Regions from separate parts of the Nonomuraea sp. CA-141351 genome, predicted to be linked through region 2. Evidence: riboswitches for the same ligand, from Rfam matches in the RefSeq annotation. Region 2 holds a riboswitch; each other region holds the start of a gene.
What was found. Region 2 has a riboswitch for cyclic di-AMP ahead of ACQPWU_RS58685 (NlpC/P60 family protein). Riboswitches for the same ligand answer to the same signal wherever they lie in the genome.
Positions count from the first base shown of each region.

Region 1: another riboswitch for cyclic di-AMP. It lies ahead of ACQPWU_RS02200 (CHAP domain-containing protein); the one in region 2 lies ahead of ACQPWU_RS58685 (NlpC/P60 family protein).
Region 3: another riboswitch for cyclic di-AMP. It lies ahead of ACQPWU_RS21390 (CHAP domain-containing protein); the one in region 2 lies ahead of ACQPWU_RS58685 (NlpC/P60 family protein).

Region 1 covers NZ_CP191982.1:435,090-442,365, reverse strand. Annotated here, with positions in the region: gene ACQPWU_RS02220 (aminotransferase class V-fold PLP-dependent enzyme) at 1-271, shown strand, start outside; gene ACQPWU_RS02215 (carboxymuconolactone decarboxylase family protein) at 472-1,032, shown strand; gene ACQPWU_RS02210 (flavin-dependent oxidoreductase) at 1,430-2,710, opposite strand; gene ACQPWU_RS02205 (copper-translocating P-type ATPase) at 2,948-5,125, shown strand; gene ACQPWU_RS02200 (CHAP domain-containing protein) at 5,265-5,915, opposite strand; cyclic di-AMP (ydaO/yuaA leader) riboswitch at 5,928-6,070, opposite strand; gene ACQPWU_RS02195 (hypothetical protein) at 6,912-7,154, shown strand; gene ACQPWU_RS02190 (VanW family protein) at 7,199-7,276, shown strand, end outside.
Region 2 covers NZ_CP191982.1:12,477,482-12,484,757, forward strand. Annotated here, with positions in the region: gene ACQPWU_RS58655 (ATP-dependent Clp protease ATP-binding subunit) at 1-92, opposite strand, end outside; gene ACQPWU_RS58660 (histone-like nucleoid-structuring protein Lsr2) at 1,193-1,525, opposite strand; gene ACQPWU_RS58665 (RDD family protein) at 2,043-2,531, opposite strand; gene ACQPWU_RS58670 (RDD family protein) at 2,641-3,165, opposite strand; gene ACQPWU_RS58675 (hypothetical protein) at 3,181-4,176, shown strand; gene ACQPWU_RS58680 (amino-acid N-acetyltransferase) at 4,187-4,756, opposite strand; cyclic di-AMP (ydaO/yuaA leader) riboswitch at 5,033-5,182, shown strand; gene ACQPWU_RS58685 (NlpC/P60 family protein) at 5,188-6,231, shown strand; gene ACQPWU_RS58690 (LuxR C-terminal-related transcriptional regulator) at 6,246-6,458, opposite strand; gene ACQPWU_RS58695 (winged helix-turn-helix transcriptional regulator) at 7,140-7,276, opposite strand, start outside.
Region 3 covers NZ_CP191982.1:4,515,986-4,523,261, reverse strand. Annotated here, with positions in the region: gene ACQPWU_RS21400 (aldo/keto reductase) at 1-654, shown strand, start outside; gene ACQPWU_RS21395 (Gfo/Idh/MocA family protein) at 674-1,627, shown strand; cyclic di-AMP (ydaO/yuaA leader) riboswitch at 1,744-1,881, shown strand; gene ACQPWU_RS21390 (CHAP domain-containing protein) at 1,894-2,568, shown strand; gene ACQPWU_RS21385 (YoaK family protein) at 2,780-3,463, shown strand; gene ACQPWU_RS21380 (alpha/beta fold hydrolase) at 3,458-4,270, opposite strand; gene ACQPWU_RS21375 (LysR family transcriptional regulator) at 4,329-5,192, shown strand; gene ACQPWU_RS21370 (serine/threonine protein kinase) at 5,512-7,276, shown strand, end outside.

The DNA of each region.
Region 1 (7,276 bases), 720 kb from region 2:
GGAGCAGCTGACCGAACTGCCCGGCTGCCAGGTGCACGACCAAGGAGCCGAGCGGTGCGGCATCGTCACCTTCACCCTGGACGGCACGCCCGCCGACGAGGTCAAGGCACGGCTGGCCGCTCAGTCGATTAACGTCAGTGTGTCCCGCGCACCGTCGACGCGACTCGACATGACGGACCGCGGTCTGGAAGAGCTGGTACGCGCCTCCGTGCACTACTACAACACGGAGGAGGAGGTCGCCCAGCTCTGCGTGATTTTGCGCGAAGGGTAGGCCTCCTCTGTTAGGAAGGGGCGCGGGAGCCGGCAGCGTAAGCCGAGCGGGCTGCGTCCTGCGCGGGGCTCTCCCAGCCGGGCGCAGTCCCGCGGCCGCTGGCCGTGCCCCGACCGAAGCGCTCGGCCGGACAACAGATACCAAGGACATCCCCGGATCGAGGATTAGCCTCCCGCGGCAATACTATGCGGGGGTACAGTATGCATCGCTATAACCTGAAGAGGAGAAATGAAACGCGCCGACTGAACGCGCTCGCACCTGCTGAAGCGCCGGAGAAATCCCGGGAAGTGCTGAACGACATCATCAGCCGCAGGGGCGGAGTCGGCGAGATGGTCTCCACCATGGCGCACTCGCCAGCCCTGCTCCAGGGCTACCTGGAACTGTCGCGGGCCATGAAGCGCAGCAAGCTGCCGCGTGCCCTCAGCGAGAAGATCTCGCTCGCCCTGCAAGAGTGGATCGGTTGCGGGCTCTGCCTCGACGCACATGCCGCGGTGGGCCGGGCGGCAGGATTGAGCGAGGCCGACATCACCCTCGCCCGCCAGGGCACCTCCACTGACGCCCGGGAAGCAGCGCTGATCGCGGTGGCCACCCGTGTGCTGGCCGAACCGTCATCTCTGACAGACAAGGATGTCGCCGAGCTAAGGGCTCATGGCGGGAGCGGGCGGATCATCGCAGAGATCCCCGGCCTGGTTGCCCTTAACTTGCTGACCGGCTCCTTCAACCTGCTGGCCGGCCTGGAATCAGCTGACAAGACCGCGTAGGGCGTTCGCCATGGGACCGCCTGTCCGCATCCGGGCGACGCCGTTGAGCGTAGCTACTGGTAGCCGGTTTGTATTGCCTGATCGTGAACGCCCCCGTAGCTGGGTAGCTCGACGTTTTCTCATGCACGTGGCCGTACGAGCTTTCCTCGGAATGACTGCTTGACCCAGCCGCAGCCGCTGTCGGTAGACGCCCGACGGAGGCTCCAGGTCGACGAGAGATGCAGTCGCACCGAGCTCAAGCCCGGTGCCACCAGTGTGACAGCCAAGGTGAAGCTCGGGCGCAGCCGACAATTCCGTGGCCACCACGGAGCAGAGAAACTGCCCAGAGCGGAGACCTTCGTGCGTCACCGGGCCAAAGCCTCCAAGGTCGGAAGACACCTCGAGAACCAGGACACCGTCACTGGGGCGCCGTCCAAGACGGGCGTTCGTTCAGCATCTTGACGTCCACGTCGGCGACCGTCTTGTGGGCGTCCGCCATCCTGGACAGCTCCTGCACGGTGAGCACCTCCCTGATGTCGGAAAAACCGCCGGGCGCACGTTGTTCGACCAGCTTGACGGTTTCGTCCACCGGGAACCGCCGACTGGCCAGGACGAGGTCGATCGTCGCCGACCGGCGCCGCCTTTCGTATTCGGCCAAACCCTTGACCGGATCGCCGGCATACGCGAGCGCCATGGCCAAGAACCGCGCATCCAGAACCGCCTGCGAACCACCGTTGGAACCCACCGGATACATCGGATGCGCCGCATCTCCCACCAGCGTCACACGTCCGACACCCCAAAAAGGCAATGGATCCCTGTCCACCATCGGATATTCCAGGACTTGACCGGCCCCGGCGATCAGCGTCGGCACGTCCAGGAAAGGCAGACGCCACCCGGCGAAATGCGGGAGCACGTCATCAAGCCGCCCCTCACGCCGCCAGTCCGCCTTGGCCACCGCCGGCCCCGGCTCGGCCACCCGCACCTCGGCCACCCAGTTCACCAGCGCCCGCCCCCGCGCGCGGGTCTGCGCGCATATCGGATACGCCACGATCTTGGCCGCGTCGTCGGCCCCGGCGACCACCATGGAGGCCCCGTCGAGACATGACTCCAACTCCGTGATGCCCCGCCACATCGTGATTCCGCTCCATCGCAGCGGATCGCCGTCCGGATGCAGCCGTGCCCTGACCGTTGAGTGGAGGCCGTCAGCGCCGACCAGCACATCCGCCGTCCGCACCACCGTCCGGCCGGTGGCCACCTCGCGCAGCCGTACCCCCACCGGCTCCGCACCGGCTTCTCCCGCCCCGTACTCGAAGTCCTCAAAGGCCACGCCGAGGCTCACCGCGTCCGGGCCCAGCCGCTCCAGCACCGCATCCAGGAGGATCATCTGCAGACGGCCACGGTGAATGGAGTATTGCGGCCAGTGGTATCCCGCGTTCCGACCGCGCGGCAGTGTGAGAACCACGTCACCATGCCGGGTGGTGTAGATCAGGGCGTTCGTCGGTATCCCAGTCCCCTCCAGTGCTTCGCTGAAGCCCAGCTCCACCAGTTCCCGCACCGCGTGCGGCTGCAGGTTGATGCCGACCCCCAGCGGCCGCAGGTCCGATACCGCCTCCACGATCGCGCAGTCGATCCCTGCGGCGTGCAGACTGAGCGCCGTCGAAAGCCCTCCGATGCCGGCACCGATGACCAGTACGTTCATGCCAGCTCAGTGCCCTGGGGTAAGGAGGTCATGCCATGTCTCAGAGGCCCAGCCCACCCATAGCGGAGTACGAACAACGGAGTTCGAACAGCTCCAGGACGCATCGCCCTCACTATTGCCCACGGTCTAGCACTGACCGTCGCAGATCACACAGGTGGCCAGGCCGAAGACGACACTGAGGCCGCCGATCGGCGGGCGGAGATCCGGGACCTGTCGCGGCGAGTGCTGATCGGGGCGGTGCTGACAGCGCCGGTGGCGCCGACGGTGATGGCGCACGAGCTCTTCGGCGCTACCTGGGTGCCCGGCCTCCTGCTCGACCGCTGGGTGCAGCTCGCACTGATCACGCCGGTGATGTTCTACGCGGGCTGGCCGATCCACCGGGTGGGTTGGCTGAGCCTGCGCCACCGGGCCGCGGAGATGAACAGCCTCATCACGCTCGGCACGAGCGCCGCTTACGTCTACAGCCTGCTGGTCACCGCTGCCCCGGGGTTGCTGCCGGCTGAGCTGCGGGATGTGTACTACGAGGCCGTCGGCGTCATCCTGACCCTGATCCTGCTCGGCCGCCTTCTGGAATCGCGCGCCAAGGCCGGGGCCGGAGAGGCGATCCGCAAGCTGATCGGTCTGCAGGCCAGAACCGCTCGGGTACGCCGCGACGACACGGAGCGCGAGATTCCCATCGCCGAGGTGCTGCCCGGCGACCTGGTGATCGTCCGGCCGGGCGAGAAGGTGCCGGTGGACGGCGTGGTCGTCGACGGCCGTTCCACGCTGGACGAGTCCATGGTCACCGGCGAGTCGATCCCTGTGGAGAAACAGCCCGGCGACCAGGTGGTCGGGGCGACCGTCAACCAGACCGGCGCGTTCACCTTCCGCGCCGAGAAGGTCTGCGCACAGACCGTCCTGGCCCAGATCATCCGCCTCGTTCGGGCGGCGCAGGCGTCCAGGGCCCCCATCCAGCGTCTGGCTGACCTGGTGTCGGGCTACTTCGTCCCGGCGGTCATGGCCATCGCCGTGGTCACATTCGCGGCGTGGTACGTCGCGGGCCCCTCCCCCGCGTTCACGCTCGCCCTCGTGGCGGCGGTCTCGGTGCTCATCATCGCCTGCCCGTGCGCTCTCGGCCTGGCCACCCCCCTGTCCATCATGGTGGGCACCGGCAAGGCCGCTCAGGCCGGCGTCCTGATCCGCGATGCGGCGGCCCTGGAGACCGCGCACAAGCTGGACACGATCGTCCTGGACAAGACGGGCACCATCACCCGCGGCCGCCCGGCGCTCACCGACGTCGAGCCGCTCGCCTCCTGGACCGTCGATGATCTCCTGCGCCTGGCCGCTTCCGCCGAACGCTCCTCCGAGCACCCGCTCGGACAAGCCGTTGTCGCCGGCGCAATCGAACGCGGCCTGCCCTTGACCGACCCATCGGACTTCGACTCGGTCACCGGCGAGGGCCTCTCCGCCACCGTCGAGGCACGTCATCTGCTGATCGGCGGCCGACGCCTGCTGGCCGACGCGGGCGTGCCCGCCGTGAACCTCGAACCGGCCGCCGATCGGCTGGCCGCGGCGGGCCGTACCCCCATCATGGTGGCCGTAGACGGAGAGCCCGCCGGGGTGCTCGGCGTGGCCGACACCGTCAAGGACGACTCGCGCGTCGCCGTCGCCGCGCTCCAGCAACTCGGCCTGCAGGTCGTGATGATCACTGGCGACAACCGGCGCACCGCCGAGGCGATCGCCCGCCAGGTCGGCATCACCCGCGTGCTGGCAGAGGTGCTGCCCCAGCACAAAGCCGCCGAGATCGCCCGGCTCCAAAGCGAGGGCCGTCGGGTCGGCATGGTCGGCGACGGCATCAACGATGCTCCCGCCCTGGCCCAGGCTGACGTCGGCTTCGCCATCGGCACCGGCACGGACGTGGCGATCGAGGCCTCCGACATCACGCTGATCTCCGGCGCGCTCATCGGCATCCTCACCGCGGTGTGGCTCTCCCGCGCCACCCTGCGTAACATCCGCCAGAACCTGTTCCTGGCCTTCGTCTACAACGTGGTCGGCATTCCCATGGCCGCCGGCATCCTGTACCCATTCCTCGGCATCCGGCTCTCCCCCATCATCGCCGCCGCCGCGATGGCCCTGTCCTCGCTGTCAGTCGTCGCTAACGCCAACCGGCTGCGCCGCTTCACCCCGCCACCTCTCCAGCCCGCCGCGGAACCCCCGGCCGAACTGCCCGTCACCGTCGAGCCAGGCGCCGAGCCGGAGGAGACCATCGATCCGGTCTGCGGCATGCAGGTCGATCGCGCCACCGCCACCGCCTCACTCCAAACAAGGCGGCAGCACCTACTGGTTCTGCTCCAGCCACTGTCGGGACACCTTCACCGCACAGGGACCGCTGTCGCGCTCGAGGGGGCACGCCACTCGTCCCCACCCCATGCCTGAAGCCGATCACTCTCGCTATCGTCCTGCGCACCCTGCCTGCGGCGGGCCGACAGTTGACCCAGTAGGAGCGCTCATGGTGCTCATTGAAGGGACAGGTCGGGGCGGGACCTTCGTAGGTCCCGCCCCGGAATTTCGCCTGTCAGGCCTTGTACTGCGGGTAGCCGTACCCCACGACCTGCGACGTGGGGCGGATCCGCTCCTCCACCTTGCCGTTGCCGGTGTTGCCCTCGATCGTGGTGATCGTGCCGTCCCCGTTGTCCTTCTTGACCAGGCCCATGTGGTCAATGCTGTCGACGGTCTTGTCGTCCCAGGAGAAGTAGACGACGGCGCCTGGCTTGGCGACGGTGCCCCACCGGCCGTTGTTCTGGAACCACTTGGCCCAGGTGATGGTGTAGGCGTCCCACCCGACGGTAGGCCGAGCGCCGGCCTTATCGCCGACCCAGGAGACGAACATCGCACACCATGGAGCGTTCGCGTAGGCCTGGATGCTCCCGCCGTCACGGGCCACGGTCTCCTGCGCACGAGGCGAGGACATGTACCACTGGTGGAACGGCGTCCCGCCTCCTGCGGCGTTCTCGGTAACGCCCACCTGGGACTCCGCGATCTTGATTACCGCGTCCGCCGCGACCTGGCCGGGCTTCCGCTGGGCGACCTCTGCGGCGTGCGCACGGTCGTTCTGGTGCTCGGCGGCAAAGGCGGGGGTGCCAGTGATGAACGCGCCCGCGGTGACGGCGGCTGCGACCGCGATGTTCATCGGCTTCAGGGTGCGCGAAAGTACGGTCTTGGTCATGCTGGGGGTTGCTCCTTGCTTCCATGCCGCCTACCGGGTTAGCTGACGGGTTCGGGCCTGGAAGTGCCCTACGGAACGGCTCTGCGAGTGTTCCGATTCACCCCAAAGAATTGGGTCCCCGGTTCCGCTCTTCGCGGATTCGGCGGCCGCGCCTACCCGCTGGCATGCTGCTGGCGCAGGTAGAGCACGGTCTCGGCAATGAAGGACGCACACCTGTAAAGGGTCCTAGTCGTGCGCCCCAAGTACCCCCCTAAGGTAAGTATTCCCCATAGAGCAGTGCAAGACAGAACCATGCGATTCCGGGTAAAACTTACGAGCATCCCTTACCAGGCAAGGTTTTCAGTTGGGAATTCTTTACCTTCTTCCTGGACATTCTCCGCCCGATCAGGGGGCAGAGAGACTGGCCGTCGGACGGTGGTGGAGGACCCTCAGACAGTCGCGGCCCGGTGGCGTCCGGCGTGGCGCGCATGTCTGCCCGACGGCTGGCGCCGGCTCCTCACCGAGGTGAGCACAACGGCGATGCAGATTACGCTGACCAACGCAGCGCCGGGGACCATCACGCCCCTCCGGCGCCGCCCACACTCACCGGCGAGCCACCTGCGGGGGACACGCGGGATGACTCACATCTCAACGCGCAACCACCACAGGCAGCGATGCCCGCGCCAGAGCAGGCGAAGCTGGGGCATCAGATCTCCGCCGGGAAGATCGAGAACGCCAAGCGGCTGGGCATCAGTACGTGATCTACAAGCAGCGCATCTGGCACGTCCGCACGGGAACGTGAAAGGCGATGAGCGACCGCCGTGGCGTAACCGCCAACTACTACGACTACCCAAACATCTCTGTTCGCTAGGAACGGTGCGGTAGGGATGGCGTCGCAGTTGGTTGCCGTCATACCCGCAGGGGCGCGCGGCGGCGACGGCTCGCGTGTCAAGCGCCACTGAGCTCGACACTGGGCTCGCCACCTGGCCTACTACATGAACTAGTAGTATCTGCGCTATGCGCTATCCACGGCTTCGTGCAAGGGGTGTGCTGGTGGGCCCCGACGCCGGGGGACGGGTGCGCACCAGCCGGGATGAGGAGCGCACTTGGCGGGCGGGCGGCGCGCTGCCCGGTCAGGCCACCGCGTTCGCCGCCGTCGACAGCAACCGGATGCCGGCCGCAACGGAGGATGGAACTGTTTACGAGTCCCGGAACGGCGGTGTCGACTTCACCGTCGCGTTCCGACCCGCGGTCTCATGAGCGTCCGCGAGTTTAACCGTCGTCGCGCTCCATCTCGCGGCGCCGTGAGCGTGCTGCGTTCGCGGCGCATGCTCATTCCGACCGCCGTCGTGCTCGTGGCGGTGCTGGCCTATGCCGTGTCA
Region 2 (7,276 bases):
TCAGTGCCGATGTAGTTGTGGTTGAGCATCCTGGCCTCTTCTTGGGCCAGGACGACAACACGCCTCGCTCGGTCGGTGAACCTCTCGAACATCTCGTCGCTCCTCACAGAGCGGTCAGTCAGGCCGGTAAATCCGGTCCCGTCATCCCGCATGCTAGCCCTGGCTCGGCGAACCGTGCCCACTGCCGCTGACACGCTCTATAGCAGAGACGTTCCCCGAGAGCAGGGCGTTCACCCTCCATCCAACTACTGTTCGGGGGTGACGTGTTCCCGATACGCCGCAAGCGAACGATGTTTAAGACGCTTCTCGGAAGCGTCGAAAATTGCCCTCGCGACGCATACGGACCCACACGGATCGGCCATCGGACGCGCCGGAGCGGAGTAGGCGTTGGGGACCGCCCCTTCGCCCGCACATCTCGGATGCCGCGTCCGTATCGTTACGCAATCATCCTATGTACGGGAGGGGCCCCCGTCCAAACGGCCGTCCTACGCCCTGAGCACAACGCGGCACGGACCGCACACCGGGGGAATCACGCGATCTGGTCAGCCCGGTTACCGAGTTCATCTCGCATCATGAGATCAAACCTGCCCCGGGACACCACATTCGCCGCACTTGTGTGCACGCGAGATGGCAGGGCATTGTGCGCACATGCCGGGGAACGGGGTTTGTGCGAGCCATGCTCGGGTTAGCAGGTTTTACCCGGCACCAAGGAGCCGGCAGGGCTGCCGGTATTGCCCGGAGCCGTCCATCCCGCCGGTCGCGGGTTTACTTACAGTAGCGGTGCCCGGTTTACGTTCGGAGAGATCACCGCTATAGACGCGGCCGTGGCCGGAGATCGCCTTCAGGCGACTTCCGGCTATACGTCACCGTGATTTACGGCGATGGCGCGTTCCATGAACGTGGTTCCACTCGTGACGTACGGCCGCGAACGTACGTTGAATGAGGTATGGCCCCGTGACTGACTTTCCGGGAGCAGCACGGGGCGTAACCAGATATGCGGGCGACCGCCGGTGAAACGGTGCCGGTCCATGGACCGGCACACCCGACCAAAACGCCCGCATATGCGCGGTGTGGAAGATCGCCATCCGGGCACGCGGCATTCGAGAACCGGCCCCAGATACGATCATGCGCTTATGGCGGCCGCCGGGGTCCTAGGCGAACGGCATAAGCGCATGGTCGATAGGCGACTCGCTCAGTGAGCCGCCTCGTACTTCTCGACGACCGTGGAGGCGATCCGCCCGCGCTCGCTGACCGGCAGGCCGTGAGCCTTGGCCCACTGCCGGATCTCGGAGCTCTTCTCGCGGCTCATCGCCCGGCTGCCGCCGCGACCGCGGCGACGCGTGGAGACTGCGCCCGCCCTGCGCGCGTGCTGCACGAAAGGCGTGAGCGCGTCCCTCAGCTTCTTCGCGTTAAGGTCGCTGAGGTCAATCTCATAGGACGAGCCGTCAATAGCGAAGCTGACCGTCTCATTGGCCTCGCCCCCATCGAGGTCATCGATGAGAATCTCCTGGATCTGCTTGGCCATGTACGCAATCCTTTCGCGGAGCATTGTTTCATTCGCCTGCCCAAACATATACCCGGAAAGGCGCGGAGACAATTCAGCGCTGCGGGGATTCGGCTGACTGGCCGATCAGTTCTGGCTCCTCGGCCTGATCCTCACGGTTTCGGCGACCTCCGAGGACCTCGGATCGGACCAACTTCACTACGCCAAAGATGAAGGCGCCGCCCACCACCACCGGGGGGATGAGCGCTGACAATACGTCTGTAAGGGCTTCCATTCGTCCTCGCCTCCACGGCTAGCGGGGTTTCGGGGGCGCATTATGTGGATGGGAGCGCGACCAGGAGGAGCACTGGGACCCTCGTGACGCACAAGGTGTCTACCACCCAGACACGACCATAGCGGCGCACAGATGCCCCACGCGTCGCGGGGGCGCCAACGTCCGGCAACCCGGACGCCCCATAGCCTAATGCCAGTCTCTCCAGACTCCTTACCGGATCAAGGGAAAATTTTGAGAATTGGCATCCCGCCTGGGGCAGATGGCTCACTGAAGATCTTTTACGACGCGCGTTCCAGCTAGTCTGTCATGCGGTCCCCGCTCCAGGGGCTTGTCGATCAGGATGAGCAGGCCCACACAGAACAGGAGCATTCCGGCGAGCAGATTGGCCACGGGAATGCCCATCAGCATGACAGGCCCCGGATACAGCAGGGACCGTTTGAGCAGCGCCCCGGACGGAACATCGTCCGGGGCCAGGCGAATCCTCATGATCGCCTTCCCGAACGTCCTGCCGCGCCTGGAATGGGCCCACCAGTCGTAGCCCACATAACCCAGCCCTGCGGCCAACCACGCGAACGCACCGGGCAGCCGGCCGTCGAACACCTCCAGCATGCCTACAGTTCGGAAGATGCCCCATAGCGCGATGAACAGAATGTAATAGAACACCCCGAAGACGAGCGCTTCAATCGCTCGGGCGGCGAGCCGTTCCCACCATTCCGCGGGCAGCGCGTCCGCCCACGACGGCGACCCGGCCATAACTCCCACCTCGCGTCATCAGCGACCCAGGCCCTCATTTTGGTACGCCTCCCGCACACAAAACAGGGGCCGGCACGAAGCCGGCCCCTGCTTTTACCTGTCGCGTGAACTACTTGATCTTCACCACTACGGTGTTCGCGAACTTGTCGGCGAACGTCTGCTGCAGAGGCTTGTCCCACAGCTGCGAGGCGCCGTTCAGACCCGTGCCGATGACGCCGAACAGCGGGCCGATGAACGGGATGACGCCGAGGAAGTACCAGCCCCAGGTGCCTGCCGCACGCTTGAGCGCCGCGTCGGTGGCCAGGCCGCCGGGCGGCATCCCGGCACCGACCGGCACGACCTTGATGCCCATGACCATCTTCCCGACCGTCTGGCCGTTCATCTTGGTCATGAAGAAGTCGTAGCCGACATACAGCAAGGCCAGGAGGAGATACTGAACGAGCCCCACCAGGAAGCCGCTCAGGATACCGGTGGTAAGACCTGTGGCGGAGTCGTAGCCCACGGCGAGCAGGCTGACGACGATGGTGATCAGCGTGTAGAGGATGCCGAAGATGACGCCGTCGATGATCCTCGCCACCAGGCGCTGCCACCACTCCGCCAGCGGAGCCGGCGCGCCGGGCGGCTGCACGCCCACCGGACCCGGCTGTCCGTGGGCCTGACCGTAGCCGGGCTGGCCGTACTGCTGCGGCTGCCCGTAAGCCTGGCCGTACTGCTGCTGGTCGCCGTACTGCTGGCCGTAGCCCGGCTGGGCCTGCTGCTGGCCGTACTGGGGCTGACCGTACTGCTGCTGGCCATAGTCCGGCTGGCCCGGCTGCTGCTGGCCGTACTGGGGCTGCTGACCGTACTGCTGCTGCCCGTAGTCCGGCTGGGACTGCGGCTGCTGGCCGTACTGCTGCTGGCCGTAGTCCGGCTGCGACTGGGCCTGCTGGCCGTAGCCCTGCTGCCCGTAGTCCGACTGCGGCTGCTGGCCGTACTGAGGCTGCTGACCATAGTCAGGCTGGGACTGGGCCTGCTGACCGTACTGCTGGCCCGAGGGAGGCTGCTGGCCGTAGCCCTGCTGCCCGTAGCCGGGCTGCGACTGGGGCTGCTGGCCGTAACCCTGCTGGCCCGACTGCGGCTGCTGGCCGTACTGGGGCTGCTGGCCGTAGCCCTGCTGGCCCGGCTGCTGCTGGCCGTACTGGGGCTGCTGACCATACTGCTGCTGCCCGTAGTCCGGCTGCGACTGGGCCTGCTGGCCGTAGCCCTGCTGCCCGTAGCCGGGCTGGGACTGCGGCTGCTGGCCGTACTGGGGCTGCTGGCCGTATTGAGGCTGCTGCCCGTACTGGGGCTGACCGTACTGCTGTTGCTGGCCGTACTGGGGCTGCTGGCCATACTGCTGTTGCTGGCCGTAGCCCTGCTGGCCGTACTGGGGCTGCTGACCGTAGGCATCGTCCGCCCGGTAGCCGACCACAGTCACGTCGGGGTCGGGCTCGCCGGGGCGGCGACCCGCGTTCTGTTGACCGTATTCCGGAGTGCCGGCGGGATTGTCGCCGGATTCGTCCTGTGGATACGGCGGCTGTCCGGTGCTCACCGTGTCACCTCGCTTCGAGTGCGCATGTGGCACGTGTCAGGACACATGCCTGTGCTGCCCAACGTATCGACATAGGTATCAACAATCACCTTTCCATCTGGTCAAGGTCCGCGTCACCCGATGTCAGGTGGAGCAGCATGCGGGTGTTGCCCAGCGTGTTCGGCTTGACGTGTTCCAGGTCGAGGAACTCGGCCACACCCTCGTCATACGAGGCCAGCAGTTCGGCGTAGACCTCGGGTGAGACCGGTGTGCCCTGGATCGGGCGGAACCCGTGCCTCGCGAAGAAGTCGACCTCAAAAGTGAGACAGAATACACGTCGCAGACCCAGATCTTTGGCGTGCTGGATCAACGCGGAGACAATCCGGTGGCCGACGCCCATCCCCCGGCACTCGGGATCCACGGCCACCGTGCGGATCTCTGCGAGGTCCTCCCAGAGCACGTGGAGCGCGCCGCAGCCGACGACCTGCCCGCCTCGGTCGGCCACCCAGAACTCCTGTACGTCCTCGTACAGCGTCACAGTGGCCTTTTCCAGGAGCCGCGGGCCCGCGCCCGCGTAGGTGTCCACCAGGCGCCTGACCGCGCGCACGTCGGGCGTGCGGGCTCTCCGGACCACCACCGCGGTCTCGGGCGTTGTCAGTTCGGCCACCTGCTCCATGGCTCTCCAGGGTACAGATCTCATTACGGCTCGGCCCTAACTCCCATAGCTCGGCCCATCCTGTTACATCCCGTGGCCAGACGAGCACGGAGCTTGCCCCCAGTCTCGTTTGCGCGAAAGCACGGACATAGAGGGCATAAGGTCTGTTCTGCACAGGTGATCACGAGATCACCTTGTGACCCTTCGGTTGTGAAACCTCTACAGACTTGGCAGTTCTGGTTGAGCACGAACCTGGAGTGCATTAGTGTCCAGCGACAATGTTTCCACGCGTGCCGCGCGGGAGACACGCTCAATTCCCGAAAGGGAAGCCGGGGATCCATCGGTGGCGACCTCCAGCGCCACCACAGGGGTGAGTCCGAGTCTCTCGGTAGGGCTGCTCCGGCCCGAACCCGTCAGCTAACCCGGTAGGCGTCCAAGAGAGGAGCTGGTTGGTGAAGCGCACGCGCAACGGCGGGGGGAAGTCGGCGGGCAAGCACGCCCGCCCTCCGGAACGGGCACGGCGCCCACGCCACTTCGGTGTGGTGAGTCTCACAGTCGCCGCGCTGCTGTTCGCCATCCCCGTCGGTTCGGCGTCCGCGGACCCCAAGCCCTCGTTGAAGGAGCTCGCCGACCAGGCCCAGGAGCTGCACACGCAGATCGAGACGCTGACCGAGCAGTACAACGGCCAGCGGGAGAAGCTCAAGACAGCCAAGAAGGCCTCTGAGGTCGCGCAGAAGACGCTGACGAGCAGCGAGACGGATCTGGCCGCCAAGCGCGCGAAGGCCGCCCTGCTCGCCCAGAACGCCTACATCACGGGCGGCCTCACCAAGACTCTGGCGTTCGCGACCTCCGAGGACCCCGAGGAGTTCCTCAGCCGCGCCGCGACCTCGTACGCACTGGAGCAGGAGCAGGGCGAGGAGATCAACCAGCTCGCCAAGGCCATGGACGCCGCCGCCCGTGCCAAGGCAGGCGCCAAGGCGCGCATCGACGAGGTCCAGAAGATCGTCGATGACCTCCAGTCCAAGCGCGACAAGATCACCAAGCTGGTCACCAAGGTCGAGAGCAGCCTGTTCAAGCGGGCCCTCGGCGAGGCGGGGCAGCCAGGCACGCGCGCCGTGCGGGTCAACCTGCCCATCGCGGGCAGCGGCAAGGCCGCGGAGGCCGCGCGGTGGGCGCTCACGCAGCAGCTCAAGCCGTACGTCTGGGGCGCCGAGGGCCCGAGCTCCTACGACTGCTCCGGGCTGGTCATGGCGGCGTACCAGCGGGTGGGCATCTCGCTGCCGCACTACACCGGCGACCAGTGGACCGCGGGCAGGCACATCTCCCGCTCTGAGCTGCGGCCCGGCGACCTGGTGTTCTTCTACAGCGACCTGCACCACGTGGGCATCTACATCGGCGGAGGCATGATGGTGCACGCCCCGCAGACGGGCGACGTCGTACGGGTCTCGGCACTCGGCAGGCGGCCCTTCGCCGGCGCGGTGCGCATCGCCGACTGAGACATCCCGCAGCACTAGATCAGCTGGCGGCGCGCGGCCCAGGCCACGGCCTCGATCGCCGTGGCGACGCCGATGCGGTCGCAGATGCCCCGTAATCTCCGGCGTACCGTGCGCCCGCTGATATCCAGACGTCTGCCCACCCGATCGACCGTGACTCCCCTTGCCAGCTCCGCCAGCAGCGCCAAATCAGCATGGCTTAGCTCAACGCCTTCAGTGAGCACATCCATCGGGAGCCCTCCCCCCCAACAGCAGAACTCGGACCTCACAGATGGGCCAAAGCCGCTCCTCGCAGACGGTAAACGCATCCTGGAAAGGTCGTCAAGCATGACAATCGCCGCACTTGACGAGCTCTATTGACATGATCCGTTATATATGAGGCACTCGCGATATGTCAGGGCGCCCGGTCTCGGATGAGTGATCTCATTGGGCCTGCCATGTGCCATCAATGGGATCTTCGGGCGTTGCCGATTTGGATCTGTTCGGCGCGGAGTTTCGGTGTGATCCATAAGCCGGTCGTTGCCGCCGGAGCGCGCGATTCGCGATCTTCCGCTCGCACGGCGAGCCACCAATCGCTCGCTTTGTACGGCGCCGGCACTCCATTCGAGAGATCCAGGTCAAGCCGACGTATTGGATTATTCGGAGCCGCATGCTCCGATTGGCCTAGGGGTAATCGAGTGGCCGCCGCCGCGCTGCTCGCGCCGCCGCCCGTGGCCGGCGGCCCTGTTTCCGGGCGTGCGTGCCCGGTCCCCGATATGGCGATCATGCCGGCACTCGTGAGGCTTCGGGCGCTTCCGGCGTTGGAGCGGGACAATCGCCGGCGACCTTGACCCGATGCTGACAACTGCCCTCGTATCGGTAACCGGCGTGCCGGAAGGCAGCTTCGCGACCACTTTCTGTAAGGGACTCGGTCAGGCGTTGGTGGCGTCGTACCGGTCCCTGGCCGCCTCGACGTCCTCGATGTGCGTCTCCGCCCAGCTCTTGATCGCGGCCACCAGCGGCATCAGGCTCTCGCCCAGCGGGGTGAGCGCGTAGTCCACCCGTACGG
Region 3 (7,276 bases), 4.8 Mb from region 2:
CAGGCCGTGCGGGAATCGGAGCTGCCGCGCCGGAAGGTGTTCGTCACCACCAAGCTGTGGAACGCCGACCACGGACGCGCCGAGGCGGCCTTCGAGGAGTGCCTGGCCCGGCTCGGCCTCGACTACATCGACCTTTTCCTCATCCACTGGCCGGTGCCGCAGCAGGACAAGTACGTGCAGGCGTGGAAGGCGATGGAAAAGATCTACCGTGATGGGCGGGCGAAGGCCATCGGCACCTCCAACTTCACGATCGACACCCTGACCCGGCTGATGAACGAGACCGACATCGTGCCGTCGATCAACCAGATCGAGCTCCACCCGTACCTGCAGCAGCGCGAAATGCGCGCCTTCCACGAGGCCAACGGCATCCTCACCGAGGCCTGGAGCCCGCTCGGCCAGGGCCAGGGGCTGCTCGACGACCCCGCGCTGGCCGTGCTGTCCGGCAAGTACGGCAAGACGCCCGCGCAGATCGTGCTCCGCTGGCACCTGCAGCTCGGCAACGTCGTCATCCCCAAATCCGTGACCCCGTCGCGGATCGCCGAGAACATCGACGTGTTCGACTTCATCCTCGACCCCGAGGACATGGCCGCCATCGGCGCGCTGAACAGGGGCCGGCGTTTCGGTCCCGATCCCGACACGTTCGACATGATGTGATTCGTCTACGATCTCCCGTGTGCGGGATTTTGCGTGGGGCATTGCGGCGACAGGCGGTATCGCGCGGACTGTGGGAGCGGCCATCGTGGCCGAGCCGGGGATGCGGGTGGCCGCCGTCGGGTCCAGGAACTTAGGACGGGCGCAGGCCCTGGCCTCCACTTTGGGCGCGGAGTCGGCGTACGGCTCCTATGAGCAGATGTGCGCCGATCCGGCCGTGGACGCCGTCTATGTCGCGACGCCGCACGCCCAGCATCTGCAGGTGGCGGAGGCCGCCATCGCCGCGGGCAAGGCCGTGCTGTGCGAGAAGCCGCTGGCCGCCACCGTGGACGACGCGGAGAAGATGGTACGGCTGGCGCGCGAGGCAGGCGTGTTCCTCATGGAAGCCATGTGGATGCGCTTCAACCCCCTCATCCAGAAGATCGCGGCCGACGAGCGCTTCGGCGACATCCGCTCCGTGCAGGCCTCATTCGGCTTCGCCAAGCCCTACGATCCGGCGCACCGGCTGTGGGCGCCGGAGCTGGGCGGCGGGGCCCTGCTCGACCTCGGGATCTACCCGTTCGGCCTGGCTCAGCTGCTCCTCGGCATGCCCTCTGACCTGCGGATCACCGGCTCCCTGGCCCCCAACGGCGTGGACGCGGAGGCGGCCGGGGTCTTGCTCTACCCCGACGGCAGGCGGGCTCTCGTAGAGACCTCGTTGCTCGGGAATTACCCGAACCATGCCTGTGTTGTAGGTACTCAGATGCGGGCGGACGTCCAGGCGCCGTTCTGGGCCCCGCAGCGGATTTTACTTTCCGGGCGCTCCATGGAGCCGGAGGAGCATGTGCTCGATCCGGCGGACAACGGATACGCCGGAGAGCTCCGCGAAGTCCGCGCCGCGACGGCCGAAGGCAGGACCGAAAGCTCGGTCATGCCGCTTGATGAGTCCCTTGCCATGATGGGGCTCCTGGCCGCGGCTCGCAGGCAGCTCGCCTAGCTGGGTCGTTACAGATTTGTAGCCTCTTGCCTTATGCATTACATTTGAGGCATTCTTGAGACATTCGTCCGGTTTGTCCGGCGATGTCCGACCATCGCGACACACATCACAGGACCGTCCTGTGACCGCTGAATCCGCCTCCGGGCGGAACCGGGGACCCAAGTCCCATGGGGTGAATCGGCACTTCGGTGCCGTAGGGCAGCTTCCACGCCCGAATCCGTCAGCTAACCCGGTAAGCGGCATGGAAGCAAGGAGTAACCCCCTCGATGGCCAAGTTCCGCATTACCGCTGCCACGAAGACCAACATCGTCCGAGCCGCGCTCGGCGCGACCGTCCTGGCCTCCGGGCTCGGCGCCCACATGACCGCGGCCTCCGCCGCGGACAAGCAGCCGGCCACCGCAGCCACTCACGACAACGACCGTGCCAAGTCCCGGGAAACCAAGATCAACGTCACCGCCTCCCAGGTCCTGGCGCTCGCCAAGTCCCAGGTCGGCACCTCCGAGAACGCCTACGGCGGCGGCACCCCGTACCAGAAGTGGTACGCCAACTCACAGCGCGCCGCGGAGACCATCGCCCGTGACGGCGGCAGCCGGGCCGACTACGTGAACGCCGCCTGGTGCTCGATGTTCGTCTCCTGGGTCGGCGAGCAGACCGGCGCCCGCCCGCAGGTCGGCTGGGACGCCTACACCGTCGCCCACGCCAAGTGGTTCGCGGCCAACCACCGCTTCGGCACTGTCGCCAAGCCCGGCGCGGTCGTGTTCTTCTCCTGGAGCGGCAGCAAGAGCCTCGACGACATCCAGCACGTCGGGTTCGTCGAGAAGGACAACGGCGACGGCACCATCTCGACCGTCGAAGGCAACACCGGCAACGGCAAGGTCGAAGAGCGCGTGCGTCCGAAGTCCCAGGTCGTCGGCTACGGCTACCCGCAGTACGCCGGCTGACCCTGTTGCGCTAGACGAGCGCGCGTCCCGAAAGGGGCGCGCGCTCTTCGCATTCCACCGGCGAGGCGGGTCAGGCGCAGGCCGGATGAGCGGCCCGCCACCTGGGAAGACCCGAGGGAAGCAGGCTCGCGGGAAGAGCCACGCGCGAACCTCGCCAAGGAGCCGCCATGAGACCCAGCCCACGCCCAGGAGCCGTCGTCTCGAAGCAGCCATGAAGGGCGGGCTCCAGTGGGTCGCCGACGGGTTGTTCCCCCGCGGCGGAAACCCACACGGCCTCCTGCCCGCCCTGCTGATCCTCCTGGCCATGGTCACCGGAATCGTGGACGCCGTCAGCTACCTCGGCCTGGGCCGCGTCTTCGTGGCCAACATGACCGGCAACATCGTCTTCCTGGGCTTCGCCCTGGTTGGCGGAGGAGACCTGTCGAAATGGGCCCCTCCCCTGTCCCTCGCCTGCTTCGGGACCGGAGCGTGGAGCGCCGGCCTGCTGACCAGGCAGGTGGGGAACGCGCGGCGGGCGTTCACCATCGCCACCACCGTGCACGCGGTCCTCGTCGCGGCCGGCCTCGTAGTGGCCCTCACGGCCGGACACCACACCGCCGGGGCCAGGGCGGCGCTCATCGCGCTGCTCGCGTGCGGCATGGGCCTGCAGAACGCGTCCGTACGCGCGCTGGGCGTACCCGACCTGGTCACCAACGTCCTCACCACCACCCTGACGGGCCTGGCCGCCGACACCCCCGGGCGGGCGGCCTTCCGCCGGTTCGCCTCCGTCGCGGCGATGTTCCTCGGCGCGCTCGCCGGCGCCACGCTGCACCTGAACATCGGCCCCGCAGCCGCGCTGACGCTCGCCCTGGTCCTGCTCGCGATCGTCGCCCTCGCAGCCCGCGGGCGCTCATGAGAGGAAGAAATCCGCCAGAGCCCGCGCGACCCCCGCCGGGTCGTTCTCCATCGGGATGTGCCCGGCCCCGGGAATGCGCACGAGCGTGCTGTTCGGGATCTCGGCCACGAAGCGCTCGGCGTACCGGACCTCCTGGAACGTGTCGTCCTCGCCCCACACCAGCAGCTTCGGCGTCTCATCGGCCTTCAGCGCGGGCACCAGGTCCAGCGTGTAGCGGCTGTCGGCCGCGCCCGCCAGGGCCATCCAGGACCGGCCGACCCGCAGGTCGTGCCACGGCTCCAGGTAGCCGGCCAGCTCCGCCTCGGAGGCCGGCCGAGCCAGCGCGGTCGTGACGGCCTTGCGGCGCGCGGCCAGCAACTCCTCCACGGTCGTGGCCGCCACCACAGCGGGATCCCGGTAACGGGCCACCCCGGGCACCGGCCAGGAGTCGTACGTGACCGAATTGACCAGAGCCAGCCGCCGTACCTCCGACTCGACCAGCAGATGCTGCGCGACCGCGCCCCCGATGTCGTGCCCCGCCACCAGCAGCGGCGCCTGCGCACCCACCGCGGCCGCGAACCGCCCCACCCACGCCGCCAGCGCGGGCACCGCCGCCGTCTCCCCTGTGAGCTCCCCCTCGGAACGCCCCAGCCCCGGCAGATCGACCGCCACAGGCCGCAGCCCCGCCGCCGCCAGAGTGTTGATCACCGGCTCCCAGACCCGGCTCCAATACGTGCCGTGCAGCAGCAACACCACCGGGCCCCGCTCGCCCGCCGTCAGATAACTGGCCATGCGGCCGTCGACTTCGATCGTCATTCGCTCGGACATGGCATAACCATGATGTTCTGCCCCACCTATGGTCAAATACCAACTAAGGTATGTCGGCATGACATTGGCGCAGCTCAGGGTGCTGGTCGCGGTCGCCGAGCACGGCGGCTTCACCACCGCGGCCGACCACACCGGCATGTCCCAGCCCGCCGTCAGCCGCGCAATCGCCACCCTGGAGCGCGAGCTCGGCGCCGCCCTGTTCGTACGCCACCGCGACGGCATCGCCCTCACCGAAGCCGGCCAGGCAGCGCTCGCCCGAGCCCGCGAGACCCTGCGCCACTTCGACCTCATCCGCGCCGACGTGGCCGCCGCCGCCGGCCAGATCACCGGCGAGCTGCGCCTGGCCAGCCTCCCCAGCGCCACCGGCACGCTCGTCGCCAAGCTCCTGCGCGCCTTCACCGACCGCTACCCGCAGGTACGGGTCCGCCTGTTCGAGGGCGTGGACGACGACATCCGCGAATGGCTGCACCGCGGCGCCGCAGAGGTGGGCGTCGTCACCCTCCCCGCCCCCGGCCTGCACACCGTCCACCTCAGCACCCACGACATGGTGGCCGTGATGCCCGCCGGCCACCCCCTGACCGCCCGCCCGGCCATCGCCCTCGCCGACCTGGCAGGCCGGCCGTTCATCCTGACCACCGCCGGCTGCCGCCCGCTGATCATGGGCGCGGCGCTGGCCGCCCAGGTCCAGTTCGACATCGCCTTCGAAGCCAGCGGCCCCGCCGCCATCCTGGAGATGGTGGCCGCAGGGCTGGGCGTCAGCATCGTCCCCACGCTGGGCCTGCCCGCCGACCTGGGCGCCGTCGTCACGCGACCCCTCGAGCCGGGGATGACCCGCTCCCTGGCCCTGGCCGTTCGCTCGCTGGCCGATTGTGCCCCGACGGCCCGGGCCTTTCTCGACCAGCTCGCCGCCTTTACATCGTAGATTCCGTACGGAGCCGCACCTCCTGGAGGACGACCCGGCGGACGCTCACCGCTCTGACCCGCCTGCAAGCCCTGCCCTGACCAGCCACCCCACGGCCAGGAAGGGAACACCCGCGGGCCGGTGGAACCCCGCCCACCCGGCGCGACAGCCGGGCTGGTATGCGGGCCCACAGCACGGATTTCAACCTTCAGCCGGACCGTTCAACCGACCGAGCCAAGATCACGAAAGAGATCGAGGTTTAGGCGAAACTCGTGATGCTGGTGTGAGGATTTTGTTTGAATGTGGCGCGGAATCATGATCTGCCACTGGAAGGGTGCTTGTGGACCCCGTCCGACCGGACCGCCCGCCGCGGGTGGGCAGCAACACCATCATCGAGACGATCGGCGAAGGACCGCGTGGTGCCGTCTACCTCGGACAGGAAGCGGAAGAGTCCTCGCCGCGCGTGATCAAGCTGCTGGCGCCGGAGGCGGGGCAGGACGCGGACGTCGTCCAGCGCCTGAGGTCGCTGAACCGCGTGTCCAGCTCCTATGTCGCGCGGGTGCTCGACGCGGGGGTGTGGGAGGGGCGGCCGTACGTCGTCAGGGAGCACGTGGCGGGGCGCAGCCTCGCCGAACTCGTCGCAGCCGAGGGGCCACTGCCGGACGACGCGCTGGAGCGGGTCGCGGTCGGCGTCCTCACGGCGCTGATCGCGATGCATCTGAAGGGCCTGGCGCACGGCGGACTGACCCCGCACAACGTCATCCTCGCCCCGGACGGGCCCAAGGTCACCGATATGGCGGCCGGACCGCCCGCGGGCGAACTCGGCTACCGCTCACCGGAGCAGCTCAACGGAGAGGTGTACGGGCCGTACTCGGATGTCTTCTCCTGGGCGGCGGTCGTCGTCTTCGCGGCCGCCGGTCGGCCTCCCTTCGGACATGACCCGCAGACCGTGATGAACGCCGCACCGGACCTGGGCCATCTACCGGAGCCGATACGGGGTGTCGTGGCGTCCGCCCTGGCCAAGCCGGTCGCGCAGCGGCCGACAGCGCAGGCCGCGCTGCTGCGGCTGCTCGGCGAGGCGGACAAACCGGTCCCAGCCCTGCCTACCGACGCCACGCGCCACGCGAACCCGCCCATCCCGTCCGCCTATCCGCCCGCACACATGTCCGGCCCGTCCGCCGGGCGGGTGTCGCCCGGTGAGGGGGCGGCGTGGCCGCATCCAGGCCATGGCGAGGCGCCTCCTCGAGGGGCGCCCGTTCGGCCCGGAAGCGGGTCCCCTGCCTCGGCGGGAACAGCCGTGCCGCCCGGGCCGCCCGTGCCGCACCCGACCGCTTCGTCCGGGCAGACGCCGACCCCGCCGTCCTGGGGGCCGCGTGTGGCGGGCCCGCAGGCGTCCGCGCGCTCGCAGCCTGCGCGTCCCGGCGCCGAACGGCCATCCCGGTCCTTTCCTGTCTTGCTGGTCGCGGCGGTGGCGGTGGTCGTTCTCCTGTCCGGGGTAGGACTCTGGGGGGCCAGCAAGTACGCCGAGCAGCAGCCGTTGCGGCCCGCCGCGGCAACCATGCCCGGTACGTCGTCCACCCCCGCGCCGGTCGGCACCGGCGAGCCGCCGATCTCCTCATCCCAGCCCGAAGCGACCGTCCCCTGGGCCGGAACTCCCGACCCCCAGGACACGGCGCCACTGCCGTTCGAGGTGCCGACCGAGCCGACCGCGGGTCCGGTGCCCGAGCTGACCACCGTGCCCACGCCGCCGCCGGTGCCGACCCAGCCGGTCCCGCAGCCCACCGTGACGGTCACCAAGCAAGCGACCGTCACGCCGTCCCCGACCACCTCGGCCGCCAGCAAGCAGCAGGACTCGCCCAAGCCCACGAAAACTCAGCAAAAACCCACCGAGGAGCCGGAGCCCGCACACTCCACGACCTCGGCCCGGCCGCCGTCGAAGACGCCTCCCCCAGAGGTTCCCGCCGGCGGGCGGCCCATGAACATCAGCACGAACTACGCCTGGGCCAGAGGATCGGTGTCCTGGAACGGGACCGTGGCGACCGCGAACGGCCAACTGCAGGACACCATGCAATACGAGTCGCATTCCTGGGTGCGCATCGCGTACA